3 regions of the Melaminivora jejuensis genome follow, and region 1 is predicted to be linked to each of the others. Evidence: predicted binding sites of a transcription regulator. Region 1 holds the regulator's gene; each other region holds the start of a gene.
What was found. Region 1 encodes FNR, which switches genes on or off when oxygen is low (the NO sensors DNR and NnrR bind a similar motif). Its sites were predicted from a motif close to TTGATNNNNATCAA; they were not measured.
Positions count from the first base shown of each region.

Region 1 (9,640 bases):
CACCTGGTCGCCGAACGGGTGGCCCAGGGAATCATTGACGATCTTGAAGCGATCCAGATCCAGGAACAGCACCGCGAACTCGGCGCTGCGACTGCGGGCGCCTTCGATGACCGAGCCAACCCACTGCGTCAACTGCAGCCGGTTGGGCAGCCCTGTCAGGGGTCAGTGAATGCCAGCTCTTCAATGCGTCTTTGCGCCGCATGGTGCGTCGTCAGGTCACGCATGAAGCCTATGCTCTGGCTGACGTTGCCCCGCTCATCGCGCAGCGCCACCCATGACAGGGCAATGGGAATGGCCGAATCTGAGGCACCCGGGCGAAGCGTGACATCGCCCACCCAGAATCCCTGCAAGTCCCAGGCTTGCTCCACCTGGCGCAGAAAGGAAGCTGCCGGCCTGTCCAAATCGATCATGGCGGTGACCGGTCGGCTGAGCAATTCCAGCTGCCGGGCCCCCAGCAACTCGCAGCCACTGGGGTTGATGCGCACCAACATGCCCCGGGTGTCTGCAATAAAAATGGCGTCCAGGCTGGATTCGAATACCTGGGCTGCCAGCTGGAGATTGGCCTGGGCCTGGATTTGCCCGGAAATGTCGCGATAAACATGGATCCGGCCAGCCGGCTTGCCGTGAATCAGCTGCGGCACAGAGCGCAGCTCCACCACAGAACTGTCACGCAGGCGAAACACATGCGTGGCTTCAAGCAGCGGCTCGCGCCGCAGTGTGGCCAGGCTTTGCCTGTATGCAGCCACATCCTCAACCTGGGCCTGCATGTGGGCGTGGATGGCGTCGTCATCACGCCGCCTCAGCAGTGCGTCGGGCAGTTTCCAGATCTGCACCAGACGATGGTTGAACGCTCGGATACGCCCCTGCAGGTCGCACGACAGGATGCCATCTGCAGCGCAATCCAGAGTGGCGCGCAGTTGGGACAGCAGACCCTCCAGCTCCCGCGTGGAGTTTTCGCTTTCGGAGCAGTCCTGCATGTACATGGCAAGCAGGCTCGCGCCCTGTGTACTGGATGCATCCTGCACAGGAGGAACAGCCTGAATCCAGCGCTCAACGGGGATTTGCTCACCACGCTGCGGGTTCCAGATACTGGTGCATGAATGGATGCCGGCAGCGATTTCCGTTGCCGATTGCTCCCAAAACAGCAGATCCTGCGGAGCAGAAGCAAGCTGATGCACAGAGCGGCCCACCATTTCTGCGACAGGCCTGCCCAACAGCTCGCCCGCCGCCCGGTTGGCATAGATCACTTCCAACGTCGCCGCATCAATCAGCCACATCGCCTGTGGCCAGGCGTCAGCGATGCTGTGCCAAGTGCCGACGGGCAGAAGGGGAAAATTCATGGATTTGCGTCCCGCTCAGACTTTGCCGCTGCGCGCTCGAAATAGTAATGAGTGCGAGAACCCGGCTGCAACTGAGCCAGAACGTCGAACGGCACCTGCACTGGACGCAGACTGCGCCGTATGCCCAGGCCTGGGCTGTGAAGCAGCTCGATCGTGTGAATACCAGCGCCCGGCATGTCCGTGGCGTGTATCCTGACCACCGGCTTCAAGGGATGGGCGGGATCGACCTTGACCACCAGGCCATAGCGCCCGTCCAGCAGCTGGATCAGGCAGCCAGGGGGATAGACGCCCATCATGCGAATGAAGGTGGTAAGAATGCCTGGGTCGAAACGATTGTTCTGCCGTGCATAAAGCTCGGACACCGCCTCATGGGGCGTCAGAGGCTGGTTTCCAAAGAGTGGGTTGCACAACCGCTCATAGGTATTGACCAGAGCGAGAATCTGCCCGCTGCGTCCAATCTCATCACCCATCAATTCCAGAGGGTGACCGCTGCCATCGGCAGCCTCGTGGTGCTGGGCAATGGAGATGAGCACATCGCTGGACAAGCCCATCTGCTGCCCCAGCGCGACCGATTCACCCACATGGGCGCGGTAGCGTTGCAACTCGACGGCGCTCAAAGGGGCGCCAGGCTCAGCGATGTGCATCGGCATGGTGATCTTGCCGACATCGTGCAGCAGCGCCGCCAAACCCAACTCCTGCAGCACCGAGCCATGCATTCCCAGCGCGCGCCCCAACAGCAACGCCAACACCAGGACATTGACTGCATGGGCCGCGGAACCTTCGACGTGACTGCCGGACAGTAGGCAGATGACGTGGCACTCCGCCTCGGCCAGCTCGTCGATGCAGGCGTTGACCAGGCCTTCGGCAGCCTGTCGAGCCCGGGCCGGTTGACGTACCACCTGGATCGTCACCTGTTCGTATGCTGCTGATGCCAGCTGGTATTTGACTTCAAAGGCGGGCAGACCTGCCGCGTCATTGCCAGCAGCAGCATCCTGGCCGGATTCGGCAAGACTTGACTGCCCACAGGAAAGGGCGTCGCCACCATCGGCAACCTCTCCCGAAGACTGCAACTCTTCCTCGTGGAGGGAGCTTCTGGCCGGCAGGTAATGCAGCGTTACCAAACCCAGCTCACGCAGAAGGTCGATCTGCTCGACCGAGGTGATACGGAAACTGCCAGTCGGGAAGGGATGTTGCAGCCAGCCCAAGGGCAGCTGGATGAACATGCCTATCCGCAGCTCGTCAACCTTGATCGGGATAGAAGAATTCACAGGAGCAGGAAAAGGGTTGGGCCATGCAAGCAAAAAATCGATCGCGCCTGATTATCACCATGCTTGCCACCACGCCAGAGCTTGTGCGCAGGCCAGCGTTGACTATCTGCAGGAAGTCAAGCCATTTCAAACAACACACCAGGGAGCCGGCTGCCCGTGGACGAGGTTCATCCACAGCGCCCAGCCGCCCAGCACGCACAGCACCAGCCCTGCCAGGCGTGCGCCCCATTCCTGGGCATTTCCGGGCAGCCCGGAGCGCAGCCGCAGCCAGACCCACGGGCCAGCCACCAGCCATAGCCCGCTTCCCAGGCCGAACAGCACCATGCACAGCGCACCGGCGAGCAGGCCGCCGCTCAAGGCTGCTGTCATCAAGGCCGTGTACAGCAGGCCGCAGGGCAGCAAGGCCCAGGCCATCCCGGCAAGCAGCAGACCTCCAGGCCGCGCAACCACAGGCTGGGTAACACGCCACAGGCGTCTTCCAGCTGCCTCGATCCAGGCCGGCTGGCGTGCCTGAGCCAACATGGCCAAGCCCCAACCCATGACGGCCACATGGGTCAGTGTCCATAGAGGGCGTAGCGCCATGCTGTGCCCACTCAACCAGGCCAGCCTGTCCATGGCGTAGGCAGCAAGCGCCCCAGCCATGCCGTAGCCGATCAGGCGCCCTACATGAAAGATGACAGTACGGCGCAGCACCACACCTGCCAAGGCTGCCGAACCGTGCGGTTGCCATTGCACTGCCTGCTCGCCGGGAGCCAGCCCGGCCTTTCGCTGCCCGGCTCCGGTCAATGCTCCGCAGGGAGCGGCGCACATCGTCAGGCAATGCGTGCCGCCGGCCAGTCCCATGAAAAATACCGTGGATGCCAACGCCCAGAACATGGATCAGATGATTCGCGAAAACCGGGCGCGGTTCAGATTGGCTTGCAGGTATCTGTCGAACACCATGGCCACGGCACGCACGAAGTACCAGCCCATCGGCGTGACCGTGACACCCTCGTCATTGAGGGTCACCAGGCCCTGCTCGGCCATACCCTGCAGCTGCTGCAGTTCGGAATCGAAGTAGCTGCGGAAATCGATCAGCCAGGATTGCTCCAGCGGCTCGAACAGCAGCTTGCCCTGGCACATCAGCGCCATGATGGCCGCGCGGCGTACCAGATCATCACGGCTGAGCGCCAAGCCCCGGGCGATGGGCAGATGTCCCCGGTTGATGGCATCGTAATATTCATCCAGCGTCTTGACGTTCTGGCTGTAGGTCGCGCCCACCCGGCCAATGGCCGAGACACCCAGAGCAATGAGATCGCAATCGGGCTGTGTGCTGTAGCCCTGGAAATTGCGATGCAGCCGCCCCTGCCGCTTGGCGACAGCCAGCGCATCCTCGGGAAGTGCAAAGTGATCCATACCTATATAGGTATAGCCGACCTCATTGAAGATATCCAGCCCCAGCGCCAGCATGGTCAGCTTAGCCGAAGCCATGGGCAACTCGGCCGTCACGATGCGGCGCTGTGGCTTGAAGCGCTCTGGCAGATGGGCATAGGCATACATGGCGATCCGGTCGGGACGCAACTGCGCCACCTGCCTGAGTGTGCGCTCAAAGGACTCCGGCGTCTGCCGGGGCAGGCCGTAGATCAAGTCCACGTTGATGGATTCGAAGCCCAGGCGACGCGCACTCTCCACCAGCGCGAACACTTTTTCCGCCGGCTGGATGCGATGCACGGCCTTTTGCACTTCGGGATCGAAATCCTGCACCCCGAAGCTCAGGCGGTTAAAGCCCAACTCAGCCAGCAGGGCCAGACGCTGCTCGTCCACGGTGCGCGGATCGACCTCGATGGAGTATTCCCCGCCAGGCACCAGCGTGAAGCTGCGCTTGATCATGGACATTAATTCGCGCAGACCATCGTCGGACAGGAAGGTCGGCGTGCCGCCACCCAGGTGCAACTGGCTAATCTGCTGCCCGACACCGCAATGCGCGGTGTGCAGATCGATCTCGCGACTGAGGTAGCGCAGGTAGACGTCGGCGCGCTCCGGATGGCGTGTGATGATCTTGTTGCACGCGCAGTAGTAGCACAGCGACTCGCAGAACGGAATGTGTACGTACAGGGAGAGCGGCAGAGCCTTGCCTACCGAGCCGACCCGGCGCTGCTGCAGCGCAATGACGTACTCATCCTCGCCGAACGCCTCGACGAACCGGTCAGCCGTCGGATAGGAGGTGTAGCGGGGGCCGGAGACGTCAAAGCGGCGCAGCAGCTCGGGGGTGACAACAGTCATGATGAGAATTCCTTGCGTAATTTGTCACTGTGCCCCAGGGGTACCCTATGGTCTTGATTATGATCAAGCCCACACCATGTCGGAAAAATGACAATCCCGGGCTCCGACACTTATCCTGCCCGGGGTCAATGACGAGGCAGCGCACGTTCGGAGGTAAGCTCACGCCATGAAAAGGGAAAACACGCCGCCCCAGCTCCAGGCCATCAAGGTGGCCTGCTCCAACTGCAACCTGCGTGAACTGTGCATGCCGGTCGGTCTCGAAGAGCACCAGCTCAAGCGCATCGACGATGTGGTTGCCATGCGTCGCAAGGTCAAGCGTGGCGGCACCCTGTTTCGTAACGGAGAGGCGTTCACCTCCCTGTTTGCGATCCGCACGGGATTTTTCAAGACCTGCGTGGCCACGGAGGATGGGCGCGATCAGGTCACCGGTTTTCAGATGGCCGGCGAGATCATCGGTCTGGACGGAATCGTCAACGATCATCACACCTGCGATGCCGTGGCACTGGAGGATGCGGAAGTTTGCGTCATGCCCTTTGACCGCATCGAAGAGCTGTCGCGCGAGGTGACGGCACTGCAGACGCATGTCCACAAGATCATGAGCCGTGAAATCGTGCGCGAGCATGGCGTCATGCTGCTGCTGGGCAGCATGAGGGCCGACGAGCGCTTGGCAGCCTTCCTGCTGAACCTGGTGCAGCGTCTGCACGCACGCGGTTTCTCCCAATCCGAATTGATCCTGCGCATGACCCGCGAGGAAATCGGCAGCTACCTCGGGCTGAAGCTGGAAACCGTCAGCCGCACCTTCTCGAAATTCGTCGAGGATGGCATCGTCGAGGTCAAGCAGCGCCATGTCCGCATCGTGGACACGGCAGCACTCAGGCGCATCGTGAACAGTCAACAGGCCTGTCACTGACACGACCCTGCAAGCGCTCCTCAACCCGGGCTTGAAAACGAAAAAGGCAATGTGCTGCGGCACATTGCCTTTTTCCTTGCGCCCGCGATCTGCCTCTGGCCTGCACGACGGGCAAGCCGAAGGCCGCAGATCAGCAGATCAGCAGATCAGTTCATAGGCGTCTTCTTGCCATCCGGATAGTGGTAGAGAGTGATGGCCGGGTTCTTCATCTCTCCATTGGATTCAAAGGCGATATTGGCCGTCACGCCCTTGTAGTTCGACTTGAGCAGTTCGGGGATATAGACCTTGGGATCCCAGGAGCCGGCACGCTTCATGGCATCAGCCAAAAGCATGGTGGCGTCATAGGTATAAGGGCTGTAGATCTGGTATTGATTGGGATATTTGGCGTCGTATTTGGCTTTCCACGCCATGCCGCCAGGCATCTTGGCCAGAGAAGCCCCCCCTCGGCACACACCATATTGCTCAGGGTCTTGGCGCCAGCCGTCAATTTGGCGATCTCGGTCGTACACAGTCCATCACCGCCAAAGAATTTGACATTGCTCATGCCCAACTGCTCCATCTGACGCAGCATGGGGCCAGCCTGCGGATCCATGCCACCGTAGAAGATGGCATCGGGATTCTTGGACTTGATGGCTGTCAGGATGGCCATGAAGTCGGTGGCCTTGTCGGTGGTGAACTGCTCATCCACGACCTTGATGCCCTTTTCTGCAGCCACCTTCTTGAACACGCTGGCCAGGCCCTGGCCATAGGCCGTGCGGTCATCGACGACGGCCACTGTCTTGAGCTTGAGCGTCTCGGAAGCATAGGCCGCCAGACCCGCGCCCAATGCGTTGTCATTGGCAATGATGCGGAACGTGGTCTTGTAGCCCGGCTTGGACAAGTTGGGGTTGGTGGCAGCGCCAGTAACGTGCGGGATGCCGCAGTCGTTGTAGACCTTGGCTGCAGGGATGGTCGTGCCCGAGTTCAAGTGGCCCACAACACCGGCTGCCTTGGCGTCGCACAGCTTTTGCGCGGCAGCAGTACCTTGCTTGGGATCGGCTGCGTCGTCTTCGGCCAGCAGTTCGAACTTCACCTTCTTGCCGCCAATGGTGAAGCCTTGGGCATTGAGTTCCTCCACGGCCATGCGGGCGCCGTTTTCGTTGTCCTTGCCGTAGTGCGCCTGCGGCCCCGACAGAGGGGCAACGTGACCGATCTTCACCACCTCCTGGGCGGAAGTCACAGCGGCAGCGGCTGCGATGGCAGCGGCCACGGTCAGTTTCAACTTCAATTGCATATATGTCTCCAAAGAGTGCGCTGGAAATATTGTGTGGTCACAACGCGCTGGAACATAGCGCAATTCAACCCAGCCAACACTAGGGAACACACGAAATTCATATCGATACCACACAGGGATATTCCCTGCCATCGATTCACGGCTTGTGGCGTTCTCCAGCCAATTCCTGTGCTACGGCTTCATAGACCGACTGACGCACCACGGTTTCGACTTCTTCGCGCAGACGTGGCACCAGCGAGCGCGTCTGCTCCAGGGTCACCCGGGCGATGGCCTCGCGCAGGCGCTCTTCAAGGGCCAGATCGATGCGTTGCATGACACGATGCACCACATATTCCTCGAAATCCTCGGGCAAGGGCGATCTGCCGACAGGAGTCGGCACCACAGCGGGAGGCGCAGCGTCGGCTGGCGTCGGAGGAGCTGGGGCAGCTTCCGGCACCACCTCGGTCAAGGTCGGAATGAAATGCGCAGGAATGTGTCCGGGAGTCGTCATCGTCGGCCCATCCCCGCTGCCGCATCATGGCGGGAGATCGCATGTCCAGCATCGGCATACTGCTTCCAGCGAAGACGCGCCTGGACGCGATCGCCCTCCTCCAGGCTCACTACCTCGACAACCCGCTGAAACTGCTCGAAACCGGTCGGCAATTGCGCTCCCAGATTGAGCAGAACGCCCTCTGGCAAGCCAAGACGCGGATCGGCACACAGAATGATCCGCGATGCCGCCAGCAGTGCCGCGTGCGCCTGTGGAGCACGGCAATGGGCCACGAAGTCCGACGGCGCCAGGCTCCACAATCGGTCATCGAGTTCGGCCAGCTCCCCTTCGCTGGCTGTGATGGTGAGCTTCACCTCGCGTCTGAACGCCTGATGGGCCAGTCGGCTGGCATAGGCCAGCCGGTCTGGCACGTTGAAATGAAACACGATGTCCGTCATGCGGATCTGGCCCGACGCGGGCGCGCCCTTCAGCCCTTGGCAGCGCGGCGGCGTGCGGCTGCTGTCTGCTGGCCAGAGTCCGCAGACCCGGCAGCGCGCTCTGCCAGCCAGCGCAGCAGCAACCCGACCGGACGCCCGGTGGCGCCCTTGGCTGTGCCGCTCTTCCAGGCCGTACCGGCAATGTCCAGATGTGCCCAGGGCGTATTGCCGACGAAGCGCTGCAGGAATTTGGCCGCCGTCACCGCTCCGGCAGGCCGCCCGCCCACATTGGCGACATCGGCAAAATTACTCTTGAGCCCCTCGCCATACTCATCGTCCAGCGGCATACGCCAGCAGGGGTCGAGCGCTGCATCGCCAGCACCCAGCAATTGCGCAGCCAGCTCGTCGCTGGTACTGAACAGGCCGCTGCGCAGGCCGCCCAGGGCAATCACGCAAGCTCCCGTCAGGGTGGCGATGTCCACGATGGCAACGGGCTTGAATCGTGCGGCATAGGTCAGGGCATCGCACAGCACCAGGCGGCCTTCGGCATCGGTGTTGAGCACTTCGATAGTCTGGCCGCTCATGCTGGTGACCACATCGCCGGGCTTGAGCGCCCGGCCATCGGGCATGTTTTCGCAGGCCGGGATCAGGCCGATCACATTGATGGCCGGCTTGAGCTCGGCCAGTGCGCGAAACACCCCCAGCACGCTGGCCGCGCCGCCCATGTCGAACTTCATCTCGTCCATCTCGGGCGCCGGCTTGAGCGAGATGCCGCCGGTGTCGAAGGTGATGCCCTTGCCCACCAGCACCACCGGTGCCTGACCCTTGGCTGCGCCCTGGTATTGCAGCTCGATGAAGCGCAGCGGCTCGACCGAGCCCTGGGCCACGGCCATGAAGGCTCCCATGCCCAGCTTGGCGACCTCCTCGGGGCCGCGCACCGTGCAGCGGATGGCCTTGTCCTTGGACAGCGACTTGGCCGCTTCACCCAGCAGAGTCGGCGTGGCATGGTTGGCCGGGCGATTGGCCCATTCGCGGGCAAACTCGACCCCGGCAGCCACAGCCCGGGCAGCATCGAACTCGGCCTGCACGCCAGCGGCGCTGGGCACACCCAGCAGGCAGGACTCTGGCCCGCTCTCCTCGACCTTGGATTTGGTGGCCGCATAGACATAGGCTGCATCGGCAGCCGAGCGCAGCGCCGCCGCTACGGCTCCGGCGGCTGGTGCGGCGGCGAACGCCAGGACGGCGCGCTGCACGCCGGGCGACTTCAGGGCCGGGGCCAATGCCAGCACAGCCTTGCGCACATCGCCAGGCGAGCCATCGCCGCATGACACCAGCACCAGGTGCCGGGCCGCCACGCCCGGGCTGGCATACAGGCGCAGCAGCTTGCCCGGCTTGTCCTGCAGGTCACCCGCCTGCAAGGCCTGGGCAGCCAGCGTGCCGATGGCGCCGTCCTGTCCGGCGAAGTCCTGGGGATAAGCACGGCCAGCAGATCGCACTTGTGGCGTGCAGCGGCGGACAGCGAAAGCGTCTTGAGTTCGAAGTTCATAATCGACCGATGTTATTCGATTCGTCCATCCGCAAGGAGCTGGCCCGCTCGTTCGGCGCGACGCTGGTGGTCTTGATCACCGTCGTCATGACCATGATGCTGATCCGCACGCTGGGCCAGGCCTCAAAGGGCAGC
Region 1 is NZ_JACWIJ010000002.1:1,292,836-1,302,475, forward strand. It holds partial or broken gene IDM45_RS18245 (putative bifunctional diguanylate cyclase/phosphodiesterase) at 1-1,277, opposite strand, end outside; gene IDM45_RS06240 (HD-GYP domain-containing protein) at 1,337-2,608, opposite strand; gene IDM45_RS06245 (sulfite exporter TauE/SafE family protein) at 2,735-3,484, opposite strand; gene hemN (oxygen-independent coproporphyrinogen III oxidase) at 3,488-4,870, opposite strand; gene fnr (fumarate/nitrate reduction transcriptional regulator Fnr) at 5,037-5,780, shown strand; partial or broken gene IDM45_RS06260 (branched-chain amino acid ABC transporter substrate-binding protein) at 5,927-7,053, opposite strand; gene IDM45_RS17570 (hypothetical protein) at 7,190-7,366, opposite strand; gene IDM45_RS06270 (DNA polymerase III subunit chi) at 7,540-7,980, opposite strand; partial or broken gene IDM45_RS06275 (leucyl aminopeptidase) at 8,010-9,505, opposite strand; gene lptF (LPS export ABC transporter permease LptF) at 9,515-9,640, shown strand, end outside.

Region 2 (9,640 bases), 820 kb from region 1:
TCGATGGCCTCGCGCCAGTAGGCCTGGCGCTTTTCCACCGAGGACATGGCTTTGAGTTGATCGTCCGGCACCAGGCCACGGTAGGCCTCCAAAGCGGCAGTGGTGTGGACTTGGGCGATGGCCTTGGCATCGCGGAGAGTGGCAGGGCGAACCTGGATACTGGACATGGGACAGCGAAAACGGATAAACGGGTGACAAAGGGAAAACCCGGCATTTTCGCGCAAACCGCTGCCGATGCGCCAGGGGGTCATTCATCCTGCGCTGGACAGTGCGATTGTCCATGCAGCCAGCACGCCGCCGGCCAATGCGCTACATGAGCCGGCGCAGCAGTGCCATGACGCGATCGAAGCGCGCGCCATAGGGCGGATACAGCAGGTGCCCCATGCCCAGGCGCGACTGCGCCAGCACGCTTTTCTGGTGGCAAAAGCGCAGATAGCCCGGCTCGCCGTGGTAGGCGCCCCAGCCGCTATCGCCGACGCCGCCGAAGGGCAGGTTCTCATGGGCGATGTGCATCAGCGTGTCGTTGACCGAGACGCCGCCGCTCACCGTGCGGCGCAGCACATCGTTGCGCACGGCGTCACTGCGGCCAAACCAGTACAGCGCCAGCGGCCTGGGGTGGGCGTTGATGTGGGCGATGGCGTCGTCCAGCCGCTCGTAGCTGAGCACCGGCAGCACCGGGCCGAAGATCTCCTCCTGCATCAGTTGCATGGCGTGCGTGGCGCCAAAGACCAGCACCGGCGCCATCTGCCGGGCTACGCCGTCGCCAATGGACTGCGGCGGTGGCGGAGGGCTGCCCGGCGCCGGCTGCAGCACCTGCACTTGCGCGCCCAGAGTCTGCGCCTGCTGCAGCATGGTACGCAGCCGCCCCAGGTGGCGCGGGCTGATGATGGAGGCGTAGTCCGGGTTGCCCTCGAAGTACGGAAACAGCCGTGTCACGGCCTGCTGGAAGGCGTCGGCAAAAGCCGTCTCGCTGCCGCGCGGCAGCAGCAGGTAGTCAGGGGCGATGCAGGTCTGGCCGGCATTGAGCAGCTTGCCGTGGGCGATCTTCAGCGCTGCGTCCTGCAGGTCGCAGTCGGCATCCAGGATGCAGGGCGACTTGCCGCCCAGCTCCAGCGTGGTGGGCGTCAGGTTGGCAGCCGCCGCTTGCGCCACCTTGCGACCCACGGCGGTGGAGCCGGTGAAGACCAGATGGTCGAAGGGCAGCGAGGCGACCAGCGCGGCCGTGGCGGCATCGCCCTGCACCACGGCGAATTCCTGCGGGTCGAAGAACTGCGCCACCAGGGCCGCCAGCTGCGCCGAGGTGTGCGGCGTCAACTCGCTGGGCTTGAGCAGCACGCGGTTGCCAGCGGCCAGGGCGCTCATGGCCGGCGCCAGGGCCAGCTGCACGGGATAGTTCCACGGTGAAATGACGCCCACGACACCCAGCGGCTGGCGCTCGATCCAGGCACGCGCGGGCTGCAGCGTGAGGGGGTGCGCACCTTTTGCGGCCGGCTCCAGCGCGCCAGATGGCGCAGCGTGTGCTGGAGCTGGGCGCGCAGCACAAAGAAATCGGCCACTTCGGTCAGGCGCGGCGAGCGTATGCCGAAGTCCGCCTGCACCGCAGCCGCCAGCACCGGCGCGTTTTCCTCCAGCAGCTTGCCCAGGCGCAGCAGGCGCTCGCGGCGCAGATGCAGGGGCACGTCGGGCTGGGCGCGGGTGGCGGCGCGCTGGCGCTCGAAAAGGTCGCGGATGTCGTCGGGGCTCGTGGCGGGGTTCATGGCAGCCATGATAGGCGCGGGCCGCCGGGCATCAGCGTACTTCGCGCACCTGCACGTCGGTCACATCGGCCACCTGGCGCAGGCGGGCGCCACCAGCGCGGGCCGTGCCGGCGGCATGGGCTGTCCAGCGCGCCGTGCTGCGCGTGGCCTGGTTCCAGGCGCCGCGCGGATCGACGCGCCGCCAAGACGCCACAGGGCGCCCGGTCAGCCGCGCCCACATCAGACGCAGGCCCCAGGCCAGGGCCAGCACGCAGCCCACAGCCAGGATGCTCAGGAACAGCACCGCACCCATGGCAACCACCAACAGGCGCAATGTCCACCGGGTCAGGCCGGTCAGCATGTCGTTCAAAGCGTGCCCCTTTCTAGGCAAGATGCGGCGCGCGGCAGTTGGTTGCCGCGCGCCAGGGCCATGTTAGGCCTCACGGCGCGACCTCGGCCTCGCCGAACTGGAATACCCCCGGCTCATGTACCGGATCGACCCCCACCGGAATAGTGCTCTTGGGCGGGTAGCGGCCCTCCAGCAGCAACCTGGACAGCGGGTTCTCGATGCGCTGCTGGATGGCGCGCTTGAGTGGCCGGGCGCCGAACACCGGGTCGAAGCCGACCTTGGCCAGCTCCGCCATGGCTGCGGGCGAGACCTGCAGATGCAAGTCCATGCGGGCCAGGCGCGCTTCGAGCTGGCGCAGCTGGATGCCGGCAATAGCCTCGATGTGGCGCGCATCCAGGCCGTGGAAGACCACCGTCTCGTCGATGCGATTCAGGAACTCGGGGCGGAAGTGCTCCTTGAGCTCACCCCAGACGGCTTCCTTGATTTCCTCGGCATCGCTGCCCACCATGCTCTGGATCAGGCGCGAGCCGATGTTGCTGGTCATGATGACGACCGTGTTCTTGAAGTCCACGGTACGGCCCTGGCCATCCGTCAGCCGGCCATCGTCGAGCACCTGCAGCAGCACGTTGAACACGTCCGGATGGGCTTTTTCCACCTCGTCGAGCAAGATGACCGAATAGGGCTTGCGGCGCACGATCTCGGTCAGGTAGCCGCCCTCCTCATAGCCGACATAGCCCGGCGGCGCGCCGATCAAGCGGGCCACGGAGTGTTTTTCCATGAACTCGCTCATGTCCACGCGCACCAAGTGCTCCTCGCTGTCGAACAGGAACGCTGCCAGCGCCTTGCTGAGTTCGGTCTTGCCCACGCCCGTAGGGCCGAGGAACAAAAAGCTGCCCAGCGGACGATTGGGGTCGGACAGGCCCGAGCGCGAGCGGCGAATCGCGTTGGCCACGGCGGAGATCGCCTCCTCCTGGCCGACCACGCGCTCATGCAGCTTGGTCTCCATATGCAGCAGCTTGTCCTTTTCGCCCTGCATCATCTTGGCCACCGGGATGCCGGTGGCGCGGCTGACCACTTCGGCAATCTCCTCAGCTCCGACCTGGGTGCGCAGCAGCCGGTGCTTCGGAGCGCCTTCGGCACCTGCGCCAGCCTCGCTGTCCTGGGCTTCCTTGAGGCGTTTTTCCAGTTCGGGCAGCTTGCCGTACTGCAGCTCGGCCACGCGGTTGAAGTCGCCCTTGCGCTTGAGGTCGTCGATCTGCGTGCGGATGGAATCGATCTCTTTTCTGATCTGCTCGCTGCCCTGGGCGCTGGCTTTCTCGGCCTTCCAGATTTCCTCCAGGTCAGCGTATTCGCGTTCGAGCTTTTCCAGGTCTTCCTCGATCAGCTGCAGGCGCTTTTGCGAGGCCTCGTCGGTTTCCTTCTTCACCGCCTCGCGCTCGATCTTGAGCTGGATCATGCGCCGCTCCAGGCGGTCGAGTTCCTCGGGCTTGGAGTCGATCTCGATCTTGATCTTGGCCGCCGCCTCATCGATCAGGTCGATGGCCTTGTCGGGCAGGAAGCGGTCGGTGATGTAGCGCTGGGAGAGCTCGGCCGCGGCGACGATGGCCGGGTCGGTGATGTCCACGCCATGGTGCGCCTCGTAGCGCACCTGCAGGCCGCGCAGGATGGCAATGGTGTCTTCGACGCTGGGCTCTTCCACCAGCACCTTCTGGAAGCGCCGCTCCAGCGCCGCGTCCTTCTCGATGTACTTGCGGTACTCGTCCAGCGTGGTCGCACCGATGCAGTGCAGCTCGCCGCGCGCCAGCGCGGGCTTGAGCATGTTGCCTGCGTCCATGGCGCCTTCGGCCTTGCCGGCACCGACCATGGTGTGGATCTCGTCGATGAACAGGATGACGCGGCCTTCTTCGTGCGCCACTTCCTTGAGCACGGATTTCAGGCGCTCCTCGAACTCGCCCCGATACTTGGCGCCAGCCAGCAGGCCTGCCATGTCCAGCACCAGCACGCGCTTGTTCTTGAGCGTCTCGGGCACCTCGCCGGCCAGGATGCGCTGCGCCAGGCCTTCGACGATGGCCGTCTTGCCCACGCCAGGTTCGCCGATCAGCACCGGGTTGTTCTTGCTGCGCCGCTGCAGCACCTGGATGGTGCGGCGGATTTCCTCGTCGCGGCCGATGACCGGATCGAGCTTGCCGGCGCGCGCGCGCTCGGTCAGATCCAGCGTGTATTTCTTGAGTGCCTCGCGCTGGCTTTCGGCCTCAGGGCTGTCCACGCGCTGGCCGCCACGCACGGCGGCAATGGCTGCTTCCAGGCTCTTGCGGCTCAGGCCGTTGGCGCGGGCGATGTCGCCGGCCTCGCCCTTGCTGTCCACCAGCGCCAGCAGGAACAATTCGCTGGCGACGAACTGGTCGCCGCGCTGGATGGCTTCTTTTTCCGTGGCCTGCAGCACGCGGCCCAGTTCGGGGCTGCCCTGCACTTGGTCGTGGCCCTGCACCTGCGGCAGGCGCTTGATGGCGGATTCCGCCGCGCCCAGCAGGCCGTTGACATTGGCGCCGGCGCGCTCCAGCAGCGCGCGCGGGCCTTCGTCCTGGCGCAGCATGGCGACCAGCAGGTGGGTCGGTTCGATATAGGCGTTGTCATGCCCCAGCGCGATGGACTGGGCATCGGACAGCGCTTCCTGGAACTTGGTGGTGAACTTGTCGAGACGCATGTGATGAAACCTCCAACTCATCGCTAGCTGCGGCTGCTGCAGCCGCTTTCAAGCGGTTTTTCACCCTCTGCCGCTTCCGCCCTTCAGCCGGCCATGGGAGCTGCCGTGACACCCCAGCGCGCCAGCGCCGAGTCGTCGCTCTCGCGCGCATCGACCCAGCGCGCGCCCTGCGGCGTCTGCTCCTTCTTCCAGAACGGCGCCTGGGTCTTGAGGTAGTCCATCAGGAACTCGCAGGCCTGGAAGCTCTCGCCCCGGTGCGCCGATGTCACCGCCACCAGCACGATCTGATCGTGCGGCGCCAGCAGCCCCACGCGGTGGATGACGCGCACGCCATGCAGCGCAAAGCGCGCCAGGGCAGCGTCGATCATGGCCTCGATAGCCTTTTCCGTCATGCCGGGATAGTGCTCCAGCTCCATCGACGCCACCTGCGCGCCATCGCTGCGCTCGCGCACTGTGCCGACGAAGCAGCATACGGCGCCCACGCGACCGTCGCCGGCACGCAGCGCCGCCAGCTCGGCGGAAACATCGAAATCCTGGGTCTGGATGGAGACGCGCGGCAGGGCGGGCATGGGAGACGTGGCAGGCATGGACTGGGCGGCTGACCGGTTTGCTACATTGCCCGGCACTTTAACCCTGCCCCGCACCATGGCACAGCAAGCCTTCAGCACCCACCTCTACACCCTCTACCCCTCGCCGCACAACCAGCACCGCGAATTGTTCGCACACCAGGTCTTCGTGCCCCACCCCTACGCGCTGATCGACCTGCCCAGCTTTGCCCTGGCCGGGCGCTGCAGCCTGTTTGCCGCGCACCGCAAGGCCGACAACAAGATGGGGCAACTGGTCAGCTTCGAGCTGGAGGCTGACCGCACGCGCTTCGAGCGGGACTTCGCGCCCGACTAAGCGAGCGCCAGGGCGCTGCTGCGCCGGAGTTGACCTGCCTCAAGACTGCCATTAGAAACATGGTTTGCAATATGGCTATTCACGGCCAGCAGACCCACTGGCCAACATTCAACAAGACGAGGAAGGAAAGCCCCATGCGACTGCTTCAGGAACTCTTTACCACCGAAGTCGGCTTGTTCGCCGCCACCGGTATCGCCTTCATGCTGGGCATGGGCGTGTTTTTCCTGCGGTTGTTCATGCGCGACGACGCGCCCAAGACACAGCAGAAATAACGCCGCCCCCGGCACTGCGGCCCCACCCAGCGCCCGTCCATTTGGCCGGGCGCTTTTTCTTGCCGTCCACGGACAATGCACCCATGCAAGAAGATGACAACCAGATCTTGATCCCGCCGTCCTTCGTGGCCCTGTACAGCGATGCGCGCGGGCGCCTGACCGAGCGCCCGGACACGCTGCGCGGGCGCTACGAGCTGTGCGAAGACCTGGCCAGCCACCTGGTCGAGCAGGCCCGTCTGCTCTACCACACGCAGGTGCCGTCGGAGGGCGAAATCCTGCAGCGCATCCACGCCGGCCTGGCGGGCGGGCCGCAGACCGGGGTCAGCGCAGCCGAGGCCCGCTGGATCACGCTGCGCCTGGCCGAGCTGCTGCAGTGGCCCAGCCCGGCGCTCACGCCCCTCAACCCGATCAGCCCCCCGTGACGGGCGGGAAAAAGGCCGCTTCGGCGCCATCGGGCAGTTCCTGGCCGCCCTGCGCCATGTCCTGATTCAGCGCCATGCGCACGGCGCGGCCCTGCGCCAGGCAACTGGCCCAGGGCTCGCCCCGGGCGATCAGTTCCTCGCGCAGCGCACCCAGCGTCTCCGCCTGGGTCTGCACGGTTTCCTGGCCGCTGCCCACCGCCTCGCGGATGGAGGCGAAGTAGCGCACGGTGATGGTCTTGGCGGTTTTGGTGGTCTGGGTGGTCTGGGTCGATTCGTTCACAGCAGCTCCGCAAAAGGCAGGAAAGACACGCTGTCGCCGGGCGCAATGGTCTGGCCAGGCTGGTTGTCCACCAGGCCATCGCCCCAGACGGTCGAGGTCAGCACGCCCGAACCCTGGTTGGCGTACAGCTCCAGCGCTCCCCCCGGCGTCAGGCGCACGCGCAGGAATTCACGGCGTTTGTCGGCCTTGAGCCAGGTGAAATCAGCGCGAGCAGCTACGATTTTAGGAGCAACATCGACCACCCCCTGCAGCCGCAGCAGGAAGGGCCGCACCAGCACGCAGAAGGTGATCAGGCTGGACACCGGGTTGCCCGGCAGACCGATGAAGTGCGCGCCGCCGCCTGCTGCATCAGCCTCTGCCTGCACCCGGCCATAGGCGAAGGGCTTGCCCGGCTTCATGGCGATCATCCACAGGTCGAGCGAACCCAGGCTTTGCACGGCTGGCTTGACGTGGTCTTCCTCGCCCACGGACACGCCGCCGCTGGTCAGGATCAGGTCGTGCCCGGCAGCCGCCTCGCGCAGCGCCTGCACGGTGGCGTCCAGCCGGTCGGGCACGATGCCCAGGTCGGTCACCTCACAGCCCAGGCGCTGCAGCAGGGCGCGCAGGAAGAAGCGGTTGCTGTTGTAGATGGCTCCGGGCGGCATATCCTGCGGCGCCACTGCGCCGGGCATGACCAGCTCGTCGCCAGTCGAAAACAGCGCCACGCGCGGGCGGCGCGCCACCTGCAGCTGCGCCAGGCCGATGCTGGCGGCCAGGCCCAGCGCGGCGGGCGTCAGGCGCGTGCCGGCGGCCAGTACGGTGGCGCCCAGGCGAATGTCCTCGCCGGCGCGGCGGATGTTCTGGCCGGCAGCCGGCAACCGGTTGACGCGCACACGGCCATCGGCGAGCGCCTCACAGTCCTCCTGCATGACCACGGCATCGGCCCCGGCGGGCACGGGTGCGCCGGTGAAGATGCGCGCCGCCGTGCCTGGCTGCAGCGCCGCACCCACGCTGCCGGCCGGGATGCGCTGCGAGACCGCCAGCACGGCGCCTTGCGCAGCGCCCGCCCCGGCCACGTCGGCGCAGCGCAGCGCGTAGCCGTCCATGGCGCTGTTGTCCTGCGGCGGCACCTGCAGGGGCGAGACGGCATCGTGTAGCAGCACCCGGCCATCGGCGTCAAAGGTCGAGACGGCCTCGCCGCCAGCGAGCGGCTGCGCGTGCGCCAGCAGTTCGGCCAGCGCCTCGTCCAGGGGTTTCAGGGGCAGGCGGCTCATGGCTTTAATCCTCCAGGCAGGGCGCACCGCAGCGGGCGCGCCAATCGTCGAGTTGCGCGGCATGGCGCAGCAGCCACTCGGCCACCTGGGCCGGGGCGTTCAAGTCCAGCACCGGCTGGCGCGGCGCCGTGGGCAGGTGCTGCGGCGTGCTGGTGGCGACGGCGATGATGCCGTCGTCGTCGGGGTAATGCACCGGGCGCGGGGCCTCTCCAGCAGCGGGTGCGCGCCAGACTTCGATGCGCGGCAGGTCGCTGGCCTTGAAGCCCTCCACGAGCACCCAGTCCACGCCGGCATCGAGCCGCGCCAGCAGCTCATGCACGTCGGGCGCCTCGCCAGGCGGGTATTCGCGCATCAGCGCCAGGCGCTGGTCGGAGGCCACCAGCACCTCGCGCGCGCCGGCCTGGCGGTGGCGCCAGCTGTCCTTGCCGGGCCGGTCGATGTCAAAGCCGTGGTGCGCGTGCTTGATGGCCGACACCGCCAGGCCGCGTGCCACCAGATGGGCGATGACTTGCTCGACCAGGGTGGTCTTGCCGCTGCCGGAGTAGCCGACAAAGCCCACGACCTTCATGATTAACTCCTGAAAATATAGCTGTCAGCGCTTGCCAGGTAAGGGTTTGAGGCCGATTTCATTCAAAAAACACTGGTGAACAGCGGCCCCTCCAACCTCACTGGCAGTGCGCCGCGATGTAGTCCTTGACCTGCTGCACGTCGGCGGGCAGCACCGTGACGCGCTTGGGCAGCGCTTCGATGCCCTCGAAGCGCGCCGGGCGCTCGGGCGAGCGGCCCAGGGCCTCGACGATGGTGGCCTCGAACTTGATGGGCAGGGCCGTCTCCAGCACGATCATGGGCACATCGGCGCTGGCCGGCTGCTCGCGCGCCACCTTGATGCCATCGGCGGTGTGCGTGTCGATCATGCTGCCGAAGCGCTCCCAGGTATCGCGGATGGTGGCCAGGCGGTCGGCGTGCGTGCTCTTGCCGCTGGCAAAGCCGAAGCGCGCGGCGGCATCGGCAAAGCGGGCGTCGCCGCTCAGATCGAAGCGCCCCTCCCGCGCCACCTGCTCGAACAGCGCGCGCGTGGCCGCGCCGTCGCGCCCCAGCAAGTCGAAGACGAAGCGCTCGAAGTTGCTGGCCTTGCTGATGTCCATGGAAGGGCTGGAGGTCTCATATGTGTGCTCGGCGCCGCGCACCTGATAGACGCCGGTGCGAAAGAACTCGTCGAGCACGTCGTTCTCGTTGGTCGCCACGACCAGGCGCTCAATGGGCAGGCCCATCTGCCGCGCCACGTGGCCGGCGCAGACATTGCCGAAATTGCCGCTGGGCACGGTGAAGCTGACGCGCATCGCTCCCTCTCCCTCTGGGAGAGGGCTGGGGTGAGGGCTTTGCGTAGCCTGGAAGTAGCCGGCGAAGTAGTACACCACCTGGGCCAGGAGGCGCGCCCAGTTGATCGAGTTGACGGTGCCTATGCGGTATCTCGCCTTGAAGGCGTGGTCGTTGCTGACTGCCTTGACGATGTCCTGGCAATCGTCGAACACGCCGCGAATAGCGATGTTGTGGATGTTCTCGTCCTGCAGGCTGAACATCTGCGCCTGCTGGAAGGGGCTCATGCGCCCGTGCGGGCTGGTCATGAAGACGCGGATGCCCCGCTTGCCGCGCATGGCGTACTCGGCGGCGCTGCCGGTGTCGCCGGAGGTGGCGCCCAGGATGTTCAGCTCCTCGCTGCGGCG
Region 2 is NZ_JACWIJ010000002.1:470,272-479,911, reverse strand. It holds gene IDM45_RS02530 (GNAT family N-acetyltransferase) at 1-167, opposite strand, end outside; partial or broken gene IDM45_RS02525 (coniferyl aldehyde dehydrogenase) at 310-1,757, opposite strand; gene IDM45_RS02520 (hypothetical protein) at 1,789-2,097, opposite strand; gene clpB (ATP-dependent chaperone ClpB) at 2,177-4,789, opposite strand; gene moaE (molybdopterin synthase catalytic subunit MoaE) at 4,873-5,376, opposite strand; gene IDM45_RS02505 (hypothetical protein) at 5,435-5,689, shown strand; gene IDM45_RS02500 (DUF3149 domain-containing protein) at 5,824-5,961, shown strand; gene IDM45_RS02495 (hypothetical protein) at 6,045-6,383, shown strand; gene IDM45_RS02490 (MoaD/ThiS family protein) at 6,370-6,663, opposite strand; gene IDM45_RS02485 (molybdopterin molybdotransferase MoeA) at 6,660-7,916, opposite strand; gene mobB (molybdopterin-guanine dinucleotide biosynthesis protein B) at 7,921-8,484, opposite strand; gene thrC (threonine synthase) at 8,582-9,640, opposite strand, start outside.
Region 2: IDM45_RS02500 (DUF3149 domain-containing protein) is a predicted target of FNR. The motif match lies at 5,719-5,732, and genes of this name have one in related genera.

Region 3 (9,640 bases), 1.7 Mb from region 1:
GCGGTGAGCGACCAGCGCAGCGCCACGGGCAGCAGCAATGCCGGCACCACGGGCAGCGCCGCCGGCGCGACCAATGACGTGAAAAACCGCTCCAACGTCCCGCACGCCACCCCGGGCCAGTCCACGGCGGCCAGCAGCGGCATGACCAACAGCAACCCGGCAGGCAGCGGCACGACCAACGCGCCGATCGCCAATTCCAACGTCAACGACAGCATCTTCGACCGTGCCGACACCAACCGCGACGGCCAGCTGAGCACTGCCGAAGCCCAGCAGGTGCCGGGCCTGTCCACGCGCTTCAAGGAACTGGACAAGGACAGGAACGGCACGCTGTCGCGCAGCGAGTTCGCGCCCTACACCCGGCCCTGAGATCGTAAACACGCTCTGAGGCAGTTGACTGAACCTTGAGCCTTTGAACCTGGCTCTCGGCCTGCCGGCGCCGCTGTGGTGCCGGCAGTTTTTTTCGTGCTGGCGAGGGTGCTGTGCAGTGTTCGGGACTCTGCGGTTGTGCGCGTTGCCGATTTCTACAATCGGCTCTCCCCTGCCCTATCCCCGACCCCTGTCCTGCCGGAGCCTGCCATGAACGCCCCCACCCACCCCGACCAGCTGCAAGCCGCACCGTCTGCACAGCCCTGGCGCGCCGCCCCGCAGGCCCTGCTGGACGCCCTGGCCGAGCGTTTCGGCGCACAGTTGAGCACCGCCCTGGCAGTGCGCGAACAGCACGGTCGAGACGAGGGCTCGATCAGCGCGCCGCCGCCGTCTGCCGTGGTTTTTGCCGAAAGCGTGCAGGACGTGCAGGACGCCGTGCGCCTGGCCGCGCAGCACGCCACGCCCGTCATCCCCTACGGGGCAGGATCGTCGCTGGAAGGCCATCTGCTGGCTGTGCAGGGCGGCATCAGCCTGGACGTGAGCCGCATGAACCAGGTGCTGTCCATCGATGCCGACGATCTGACCGTGACGGTGCAGCCGGGCATCACGCGCAAGGCGCTCAACGAGGCCATCAAGCACATCGGCCTGTTCTTCCCCATCGACCCCGGGGCGGATGCCAGCATCGGTGGCATGGCGGCCACGCGGGCGTCTGGCACCAACGCTGTGCGCTACGGCACCATGCGCGACAACGTGCTGGCGCTGCAGGCGGTGACCGCGCAGGGCGAGGTAGTCCGCACCGGCACCCGGGCCAGAAAGAGCAGCGCCGGCTATGACCTGACGCGGCTCATGGTCGGCAGCGAGGGCACGCTGGGCGTGTTCACCGAAATCACCCTGCGCGTCTATCCGCTGCCCGAGGCGGTGAGCGCGGCTATTTGCTCGTTTCCCAGCATCGAGGCGGCAGTGCGCACGGTGATCCAGACCATCCAGCTGGGCGTGCCCATCGCCCGCGTCGAGCTGATCGACGCCCACAGCGTGCGCATGGTCAACGCCTACAGCAAGCTGGGCCTGCGCGAGGAGCCGATGCTGCTGATGGAATTCCACGGCTCGCCGGCCAGCGTGCGCGAGCAGGCCGAGACCGTGCAGGACATCGCCCGGGAATGGGGCGGGCAGGACTTCGAGTGGGCCAGCACGCCCGAGGAGCGCACGCGGCTGTGGACGGCGCGGCACAACGCCTACTTCGCCGCCGTGCAAAGCCGCCCGGGCTGCAAGGCCATCAGCACCGACACCTGCGTGCCCATCTCGCGCCTGGCCGATTGCCTGCTGGAGTCGGTGGCCGAGGCCGATGCCAGTGGCCTGCCGTACTTCCTGGTCGGCCACGTGGGCGATGGCAACTTCCACTTCGGCTACCTGATCGACCCCGACGCGCCCGCCGAGCGCGAGACTGCCGAGCGGCTGAACCACCAGCTGGTGGCGCGCGCCCTCAGCCTGGGCGGCACCTGCACCGGCGAGCATGGCGTGGGCATCCACAAGATGGGCTTCCTCGTGGACGAGGCCGGCGCGGGCGCCGTGGCCATGATGCGCGCCATCAAGCAGGCGCTGGATCCGCAGGGCATCCTGAATCCGGGGAAGATCTTTGTATGTTGAAGCTATTGTTTCAATAGCTGTCATCGCTTGCGGGACAAGGGTTTCAGCGCCTTTTGGCATGAAATCCTGATCACGCAGCCGCCGGGGGCGCACTGCTAGCCCTGGCGCTGATCCTGAGCGGCGCTTCCATGGCCAAGGCGCAGGTGCCCGCCTCGCCAGCTGCCGCGCTGCCCGGCAATCCCACGCCACCAGCCGCACCGGTGCCCGCGCCCGATCCGGCTATGGCCAGAACTGCGCCCTGTGCCACAGCGCCGATGGCCAGGGCCAGCGTGCGGGCGACGTGCAGGTCTTCCCGCCGCTGCGGGGGGCGCAGTCGTTCAACTGGGGCGCCGGAATGCACGGTCTGGCCAATTCGTCGGTCTTCATTCACGCCAACATGCCGCTGGGCCGGGGTGGCACGCTGACCGAGCAGCAAGCCTGGGATGTGGCCTTGTACATGAACAGCCACGAGCGTCCGCAGGATCCGCGCTTCGCCGGCTCGGTGGCCGAGACGCGCAAGAAATTCCACGACACGGACGACTTGATGTACGGCATGACCGTCAACGGGCGCGTGCTGGGCAGCGGGCGCTGAGACGCAGGGCGCGGGCCTTGGCCGCCGCCCCGTGGTCAGGCGGCTACCGTGCCGCGCCGCCGCGCCGCCACGCCCACACCCACGAACGCCGCCGACACCACGCTGAGCACCAGCGCGCCGGCCGAGCCATAGAAGATGCCCGCATTCATGCCCGCATCCAGCATGGCGCCGAAGATCGGCGCGGCCAGGCTGAAGCCCAGATCCAGCCCCGAATACACCGTGCCATAGACCCGCCCCGTAGCCCCCGGCGGCGCGGCGCGCTTGATCAGCATGTCGCGCGACGGCCCGGCGATGCCCACGCCGGCGCCCGACAGCGCTACTACGCCCAGCGCCACCATGCCGGGCAGCCACTGCGTGCCGGCCAGCGCCAGCATGGCGGCGGCGGCCAGCAGGCAGACGCTGATGGTCAGCTCCAGGCGCTGCACCCGGCTGACCAGAAAGCCGCCCAGCACCATGCCGGCAGCGCTGCACAGCATGTAGGCCGTGACCACCAGCGCCGTGGTGGTCAGCGGAATGCCGTAGAGGTTTTGCAGCGACGGCCCGGCAAAGCTCTGGATGGCCGACAGCGCGCAGGTGCTCCAGAAGAAGAACGAAAAGCACAGCCACACCGAGGGCAGGCGCAAAAAGGCCAGCGGGTGCTCGGCCGGTGCAGCCGCCTGCGTCGCAGCCTGCGCGGTGGTTGCCGCGCCGTGGCGGTCGTCCAGCGCATCGCGCTGCCAGACCACGATGGCCAGGATGAGCAGCGCCAGCACGCCCCCGGCAGCGCAGGCAATGCGCCAGGAGCCGCTGGCGCTGGCGATGCCGGCCATGAAGATGGGCGCCGCCGCCCAGCCCAGGTTGCCCGAGATGCCATGCACGGCATAGCCGTGGCCCAGGCGCTCGGGCGACACGCGCTTGTTCAGGATGGTGAAGTCCACCGGGTGAAAAGGTGCATTGCCCAGCCCGGCCAGCGCCGCTGCCGCCACCAGCCCGGCGTAGCCACTGGCGCTGGCCGCCAGCAGGCCGGCGGTGGCAAAGCTGGCCAGCGCAAAGAACAGCACGGGCCGCGCGCCCACGCGATCGACGATGAAGCCGGCCAGCGCCTGCCCCACGCCCGAGACCACGAAGAACACCGACAGCAGCAGGCCCAGCTCGGAGTAGGAGAAGCCGAAGTCCGCAATCAGGAACGGAAACAGCGGCGGCAGCAGCATGTGAAAGAAATGCGAGGAGCCATGCGCCAGGCCGATCAGGCCAATGGTGCGCGCGTCCTCGCGCAGCGACGGGCGGCGTGCCGCGTCGAGAGGGGTGGAGGGTGCAGACATGGCTGCGATGGTAGGCACAGGCGGTGCGGCGCGGCGGTGGCTACTGGACAAACCCTGTCGCGGACAGGTCTGCGCCCGGCTGTCCAGGCGAAATCTGTAAAAAAATCATCAAAAGACGCGAAAACCCAAGCCAGACAAGCGTGAGCAGCTATCAAAACCTGAGTCCACCGGCTGCTGCCCGCAGCAGCGCTTCGAGCGCTTTGGGCAGCAAGCCAGGCCAGCGCCTCAGAAATCCATCACCACCGACACATGCGCGCTGCGCCCGGGCTGCGTCCAGCCGTCATTGGTCGTGGACGAGGCGGCCAGGCCATAGACGTCGGGCCAGAGCCAGTACTTGCGATCCGTCAGGTTGTGCAGCGCCAGATTCAGGCGCACGTCCTTGCGGATGCGCCACTGCACCGAGGCATCGAGCACCGTCGCCGAGGGGATGGTGAACTGCGTGTTCGGCGCCTTGACGGCGCTGGCGCTGTCGATGTCCTTGGCCTGCTTGGCGGCGTGGTGGCGCGCGTCCAGCGCCAGGCCCCAGGCGCCGCTGTCGTAGTGCAGACCCAGCGCCAGCTGCGCCGGGTCGATGGAGTTCAGCGGCTGGCCGGTGGCGCGGTTGCTGCCGCGTGCGCGGCCATAGGCGAAGCTGGTGGCCAGCTTGCCGCCGGCGACCTGGCCCCAGTCGTAGCGGCCCTTGAGCTCGAAGCCTGAGATGCGCGCGCGCTCCAGGTTGATGGCCTGGAACACGCGCGGATCGGCAGCGGTGCCGGTGCCACGGATCAGCGCCGCGTCCATGATCAGATTGGAGTAGCGGTTGCTGAACACCGAGGCGTCCAGGTGCAGCTGCGCGAGCCGCCCGCGCACGCCGAACTCGACGCCACGGCTCTTTTCCGGCTTCAAGTCGCCGTTGGGCAGGATGATGACCTGCTCGGCCAGGTTCTCGAAGTAGCCGTTGACCTGGCCGGCCTCGGGCGCGCGAAAGCCCGTGGCCCATTGCCCGAAGACGCTCCATTCGCGCGTGGCGCGGTACAGCACGCCGAACTTGGGACTCACCGCCGAGCCAGACAGCGAGGTGCCCGGCTGCTTGGCCGGCGGATGAAAGCCCGCCTGGCTGGTCACGTCCAGCGAGAAATGGTCAAAGCGCAGGCCGGGCGTGAAGCTCCAGTTGCCGACGATGGACTCGCCCTGTACGTACAGCGCGCTGCTGGTCTCGCGCGTATCCGGAAAGCGCTTGAGCGGAAAGACCTCTGGCGGCGCCGGGTTCAGGCCGTCGTAGAGGTTGCTGATGCGGCTGCTCACATGGTCGAAGCCATAGGTGATCTGGTGCGCCCAGTCGCCCGAGCGCAGCAGCTTGCCGGCCTGCAGCGCCGCCTGCCAGGTCTTTTCGTCGTAGTGGTTGTCGCGGATGCGCAGCGGCATGGCCTGGCGCTCGCTGGTGCCGATCTGGCGCGACTGCGATTTCTGGAAAGCCAGCGTGGCCTGCACCTGATCGGCCCAGCTCGTGTCCAGGTCGAAGCGCCCAGTCCAGCCCAGGCGCTGGCGCTCCATGCTGCGCTCGGAGGCCTCGCGCGTGAGGGCGACGGCCACCTGCGCCGGCGTGCCGGCCAGGGGCAGCGGCGCGCGGCTGGACAGCAGCTCGATGTCCTGCCGGCGCTCGACGTGCTCCAGCGTGAAGACGTGTTTCTGTCCGGCCTGGGGCGTCAGCACGATCTTGCCCAGCACGGCGTCGTCGCGGTCGCTCTGCGGATTGGGGCGCGTGCGGCGGCTGTCGGGCGTGTCCACGTCGCCCCGGTTGTCCAGCTCGCGGGCGCGCCTGGTGCTGGCGGTGACCAGCCACTGCAGGCTCTCGCTGGCCTGGCCGGCGACGCTGCCGGCCAGCGTGCGGCCATGGTTGTCGCCGCTGTAGCCGGCGGCGATGCGCCCGCCCAGGGTCTTGTCTGGCGCGCCATCGCGGCCCTTGAGGAAGTCGGCTGGCTCGTAGGTGATGAAATGCACCAGGCCGGCCATGCCGTCCGAGCCATACAGCGCCGAGGCCGGGCCGCGCACCACCTCCACGCGCTTGAGCAAGTCCAGCGACAGGTATTCGCGGTCGAACACCGTGGTGCGAAAGGCGTAGCTGCGCGGCAGGCGCACGCCATCGACCATCAGCAGCACCCGGTTGCCGCCCAGACCGCGGATGTTGATGCCGGTGTTGCCGTCGCGCCCGGTGGCCGAGGTCACGCCGGTGACGGAAAAGCGCGAGGGCAGCAGCTTGACCGAAGTGTTGGGCAAGTCCTGCAGCGCCTCGCGCACGCTGCGCACCTGGCCGTCGGAGAGCTGGCGCGCGTCGATCACGTCATACGACAGCGGCAGCTCGTCGGCCACCTGCTCGTGGCGCGAGCCGCTGACCACCACCGTGGGCAGGCTGGCAGCGGCGACCAGCTGCGGCTCGGGCAGGGGCTGCGAGGTCTGCGCCTGGGCGGCCATGTGCAGGCAGGCCAGGGTGACGAAGAAGCTCAGGCGGCAGCGCGCCGGACGGGGGATTGTTGCTAGGGTAAGCATGGCGGCCACATTCACTCCAGGAAAACCATGATTCGGAATGATTATTGAGGCCTTGACAACTTTGCGCATCCAACTGTCGCAAAAAATTCATATACCTTGTATCTTTGACCTGCATCAAATGCCGTGCATCGCACCGCAAGGAACATGCGCACAACGCCTGTTGCCTCCTACGCCACTGCCCGCAACAGGCCGCTTTCCCGCCCAGGCCTTCAGCCTGCGATCGTGCAAGAAGTTATCCATGGGCCGTGGCGCACTACAAGGAGTTGCCTCATGAAACCCCGCACACTGGCCCGGCTGACCGCGCTGGCCTTGTCCACCCTGGCTCTGGGCGCGATGGCGCAGCATGAGAAGGATGTCTCCAGGACAGAGCTGAACTACCAGGCCGGCTCCTCGCCGCTGGCAGACGTGCCGATGTACCAGAGCTCCAACCCCAAGGCGCCCAAGATGACGCAGGCCGAGTTCGACCGCGCGCGCCAGATCTATTTCGAGCGCTGCGCCGGCTGCCACGGCGTGCTCAGAAAGGGTGCCACCGGCAAGCCTTTGACGCCCGACATCACGCTGGAAAAGGGCACGGACTACCTCAAGGTCTTCATCGCCTACGGCTCGCCGGCGGGTATGCCCAACTGGCAGACCTCGGGTGACTTCGACGAGGCCACCGTGGATCTGATGGCACGCTATATCCAGCAAGACCCTCCCACACCGCCCGAGTGGAGCCTGGCCGACGCCAAGAACACCTGGAAGGTCATCGTGCCGCCCGAGGCACGCCCGAAGAAGAAGATGAACAGCTACAACCTGGACAACATCTTCTCGACCACGCTGCGCGACACCGGCGAGGTGGCGCTGATCGACGGCGACACCAAGGAGATCATCAACATCGTCAAGACCGGCTATGCGGTGCATATCTCGCGCATGTCGGCCTCGGGGCGCTACCTGTTCGTGATCGGGCGCGACGCCAAGATCAACATGATCGACCTGTGGATGGAAAAGCCCGACAACGTGGCCGAGATCCGCGTGGGCCTGGAGGCGCGCTCGGTGGAGACCTCCAAGTTCAAGGGCTACCAGGACAAGCTGGCCATTGCCGGCTCGTACTGGCCGCCGCAGTTCACCATCATGAACGGCGACACGCTGGAGCCGCTCAAGATCATTTCCACCCGTGGCATGGTGGTGGGCACGCAGGAATACCACCCCGAGCCGCGCGTGGCCTCCATCCTGGCCTCGCACTACAAGCCCGAGTTCATCGTCAACGTCAAGGAAACCGGCAAGACGCTGATGGTGGACTACTCCAACCTGGACGCTGTCCGGATGACCGAGATCGGCTCGGCGCCCTTCCTGCATGACGGCGGCCTGGACGCGTCCAAGCGCTACTTCATGGTCGCTGCCAACAACAGCAACAAGATTGCCGCCATCGACACCAAGGACAGCAAGCTCGCGGGCCTGGTGGACGTGGGCAAGATTCCGCACCCGGGGCGCGGCGCCAACTTCACGCACCCCAAGTACGGCCCGGTCTGGGCGACTGGCCACCTGGGCGATGAGACGATCTCGCTGATCGGCACCGACCCGAAGAAGTACCCGCAGTACGCCTTCAAGGAAGTGGCCAAGCTCACCGGCCCCGGCGGCGGCGCGCTGTTCGTCAAGACGCACCCCAAGTCCGGCAACCTGTGGTCTGACGCTCCGCTCAACCCTGATCCGAAGGTCTCGCAGGCTGTGGTGGTGTTCGACATCAAGAACCTGGACAAGGGCTACCAGACCCTGCCGATCGCCGAGTGGGCCGGCCTAGCCGACGACGGCGGCGCCAAGCGCGTCACGCAGCCCGAGTACAACAAGGCGGGCGACGAAGTCTGGTTTGCCGTGTGGTCGGCCAAGGACAAGGAAAGCGCCCTGGTGGTGGTGGACGACAAGACGCTGAAGCTCAAGAAGGTCATCAAGGATCCGCGCCTGATCACCCCCACGGGCCACTTCAACGTCTACAACACGCAGCACGACGTGTATTGAGCTGAAAGCCGCTGCAGGCCTGAGCCGCCTGGCCTGAGGGCCTGCCCCCGAGACAGAACCCGCCGTGTGCGGGTTTTGTCATTTTGGGCCGGTGGCGGGTGGGGCAACTGGCGACTGGCACGCCGCGGATTTCCGCTCCCTCTCCCGCACGCGGGAGAGGGAGGCAGAAGCAGCGCGCTTTCCTGCGGGACTGTGGGAGCGGATGCAGCCTTGCGAACCCCTCCAGGACTTCCCGTGGTTAATCAAAAAACATAGCAGTCAGCGCTTGCCCTGCAAGGGTTTAGAGCCGATTTCATTGATTTTTCATCGGTGCTGGCCACAGCACCGAGGCAATCGCCAGCATCATCAGCGCCACCGCCGTCCAATCCTGCCAGCGCAGCACCTCGCCCAGCCACAACGCGCCGCTGAACACGCCGATGACCGGGATCAGCATGACGCTGAGCGTCGAGGCCACCGGCGGCAGCGTGCGCGCCAGGAAGAACCACGCCACCTGGGCAAAGGCCAGCGCCAGCAGGCCGTTGTAGAGCACGGCGGCCACGGCAGGCGCGCCCGGCACATGCCAGCGCGCGCGCTCGAAGCCAAAGGCCAGCGCCGTCAGCACGATGCAGGTCAGCGTGACCATCCAGAACGACAGCGTCAGGAGCGGCACCGGCACATGCAGGCGGCGCAACAGCTGCGTGCCCAGCGCCCACGAGGCCGCCGACACCAGCATCAGCCCCACGCCAAAGGCGCTGGCGCCCAGCATCTCCATTTCGTTCCACAGCAGCAACAGCACGCCAACGGCGGCGGCCAGCACGCCCAGCCAGCCGCGAGCGGCCAGGCGGTCGCCAAAGAACAGGCTGCCAATAACCGCCGAGAAGATCGGCATGGTGTAGCCCAGGATGGCCGCGCGGCCGCTGGACAGCAGCGGGATGGCCAAAATCATCAGCGCGTGCCAGACGATCATGTTGACCACCGTCAGCAGCAGCACGCGCGGCCACCAGGTGCGCGGGATGGCAAAGGACTCGCCGCGCTGCAGCAGCACCAGCCCGATGAAGGGCAGGCCCAGCCAGAACGACAACATGCGGAAGGTGAGCGGCGGGATGTCCATCACGCCCAGCTTCATGACAGGCCAGTTGAAACCCCAGATCAGGGTGAGCAGGACGAGGATGATGAGCTGGCGGCGCGACAGTTGAGGCATGGGGGCCGATTGTGCGGGCGCCGGAGCAGGCGTGCAGGCGGCTCCTAGAATCGCGCCCCA
Region 3 is NZ_JACWIJ010000002.1:3,012,254-3,021,893, forward strand. It holds gene IDM45_RS17770 (EF-hand domain-containing protein) at 1-366, shown strand, start outside; gene IDM45_RS14255 (FAD-binding oxidoreductase) at 577-2,010, shown strand; partial or broken gene IDM45_RS14260 (c-type cytochrome) at 2,213-2,581, shown strand; gene IDM45_RS14265 (MFS transporter) at 2,617-3,882, opposite strand; gene IDM45_RS14270 (TonB-dependent hemoglobin/transferrin/lactoferrin family receptor) at 4,108-6,408, opposite strand; gene IDM45_RS14275 (nitrite reductase) at 6,679-8,400, shown strand; gene IDM45_RS14280 (DMT family transporter) at 8,693-9,580, opposite strand; gene pyrF (orotidine-5'-phosphate decarboxylase) at 9,640-9,640, shown strand, end outside.
Region 3: IDM45_RS14275 (nitrite reductase) is a predicted target of FNR. The motif match lies at 6,513-6,526, and genes of this name have one in related genera.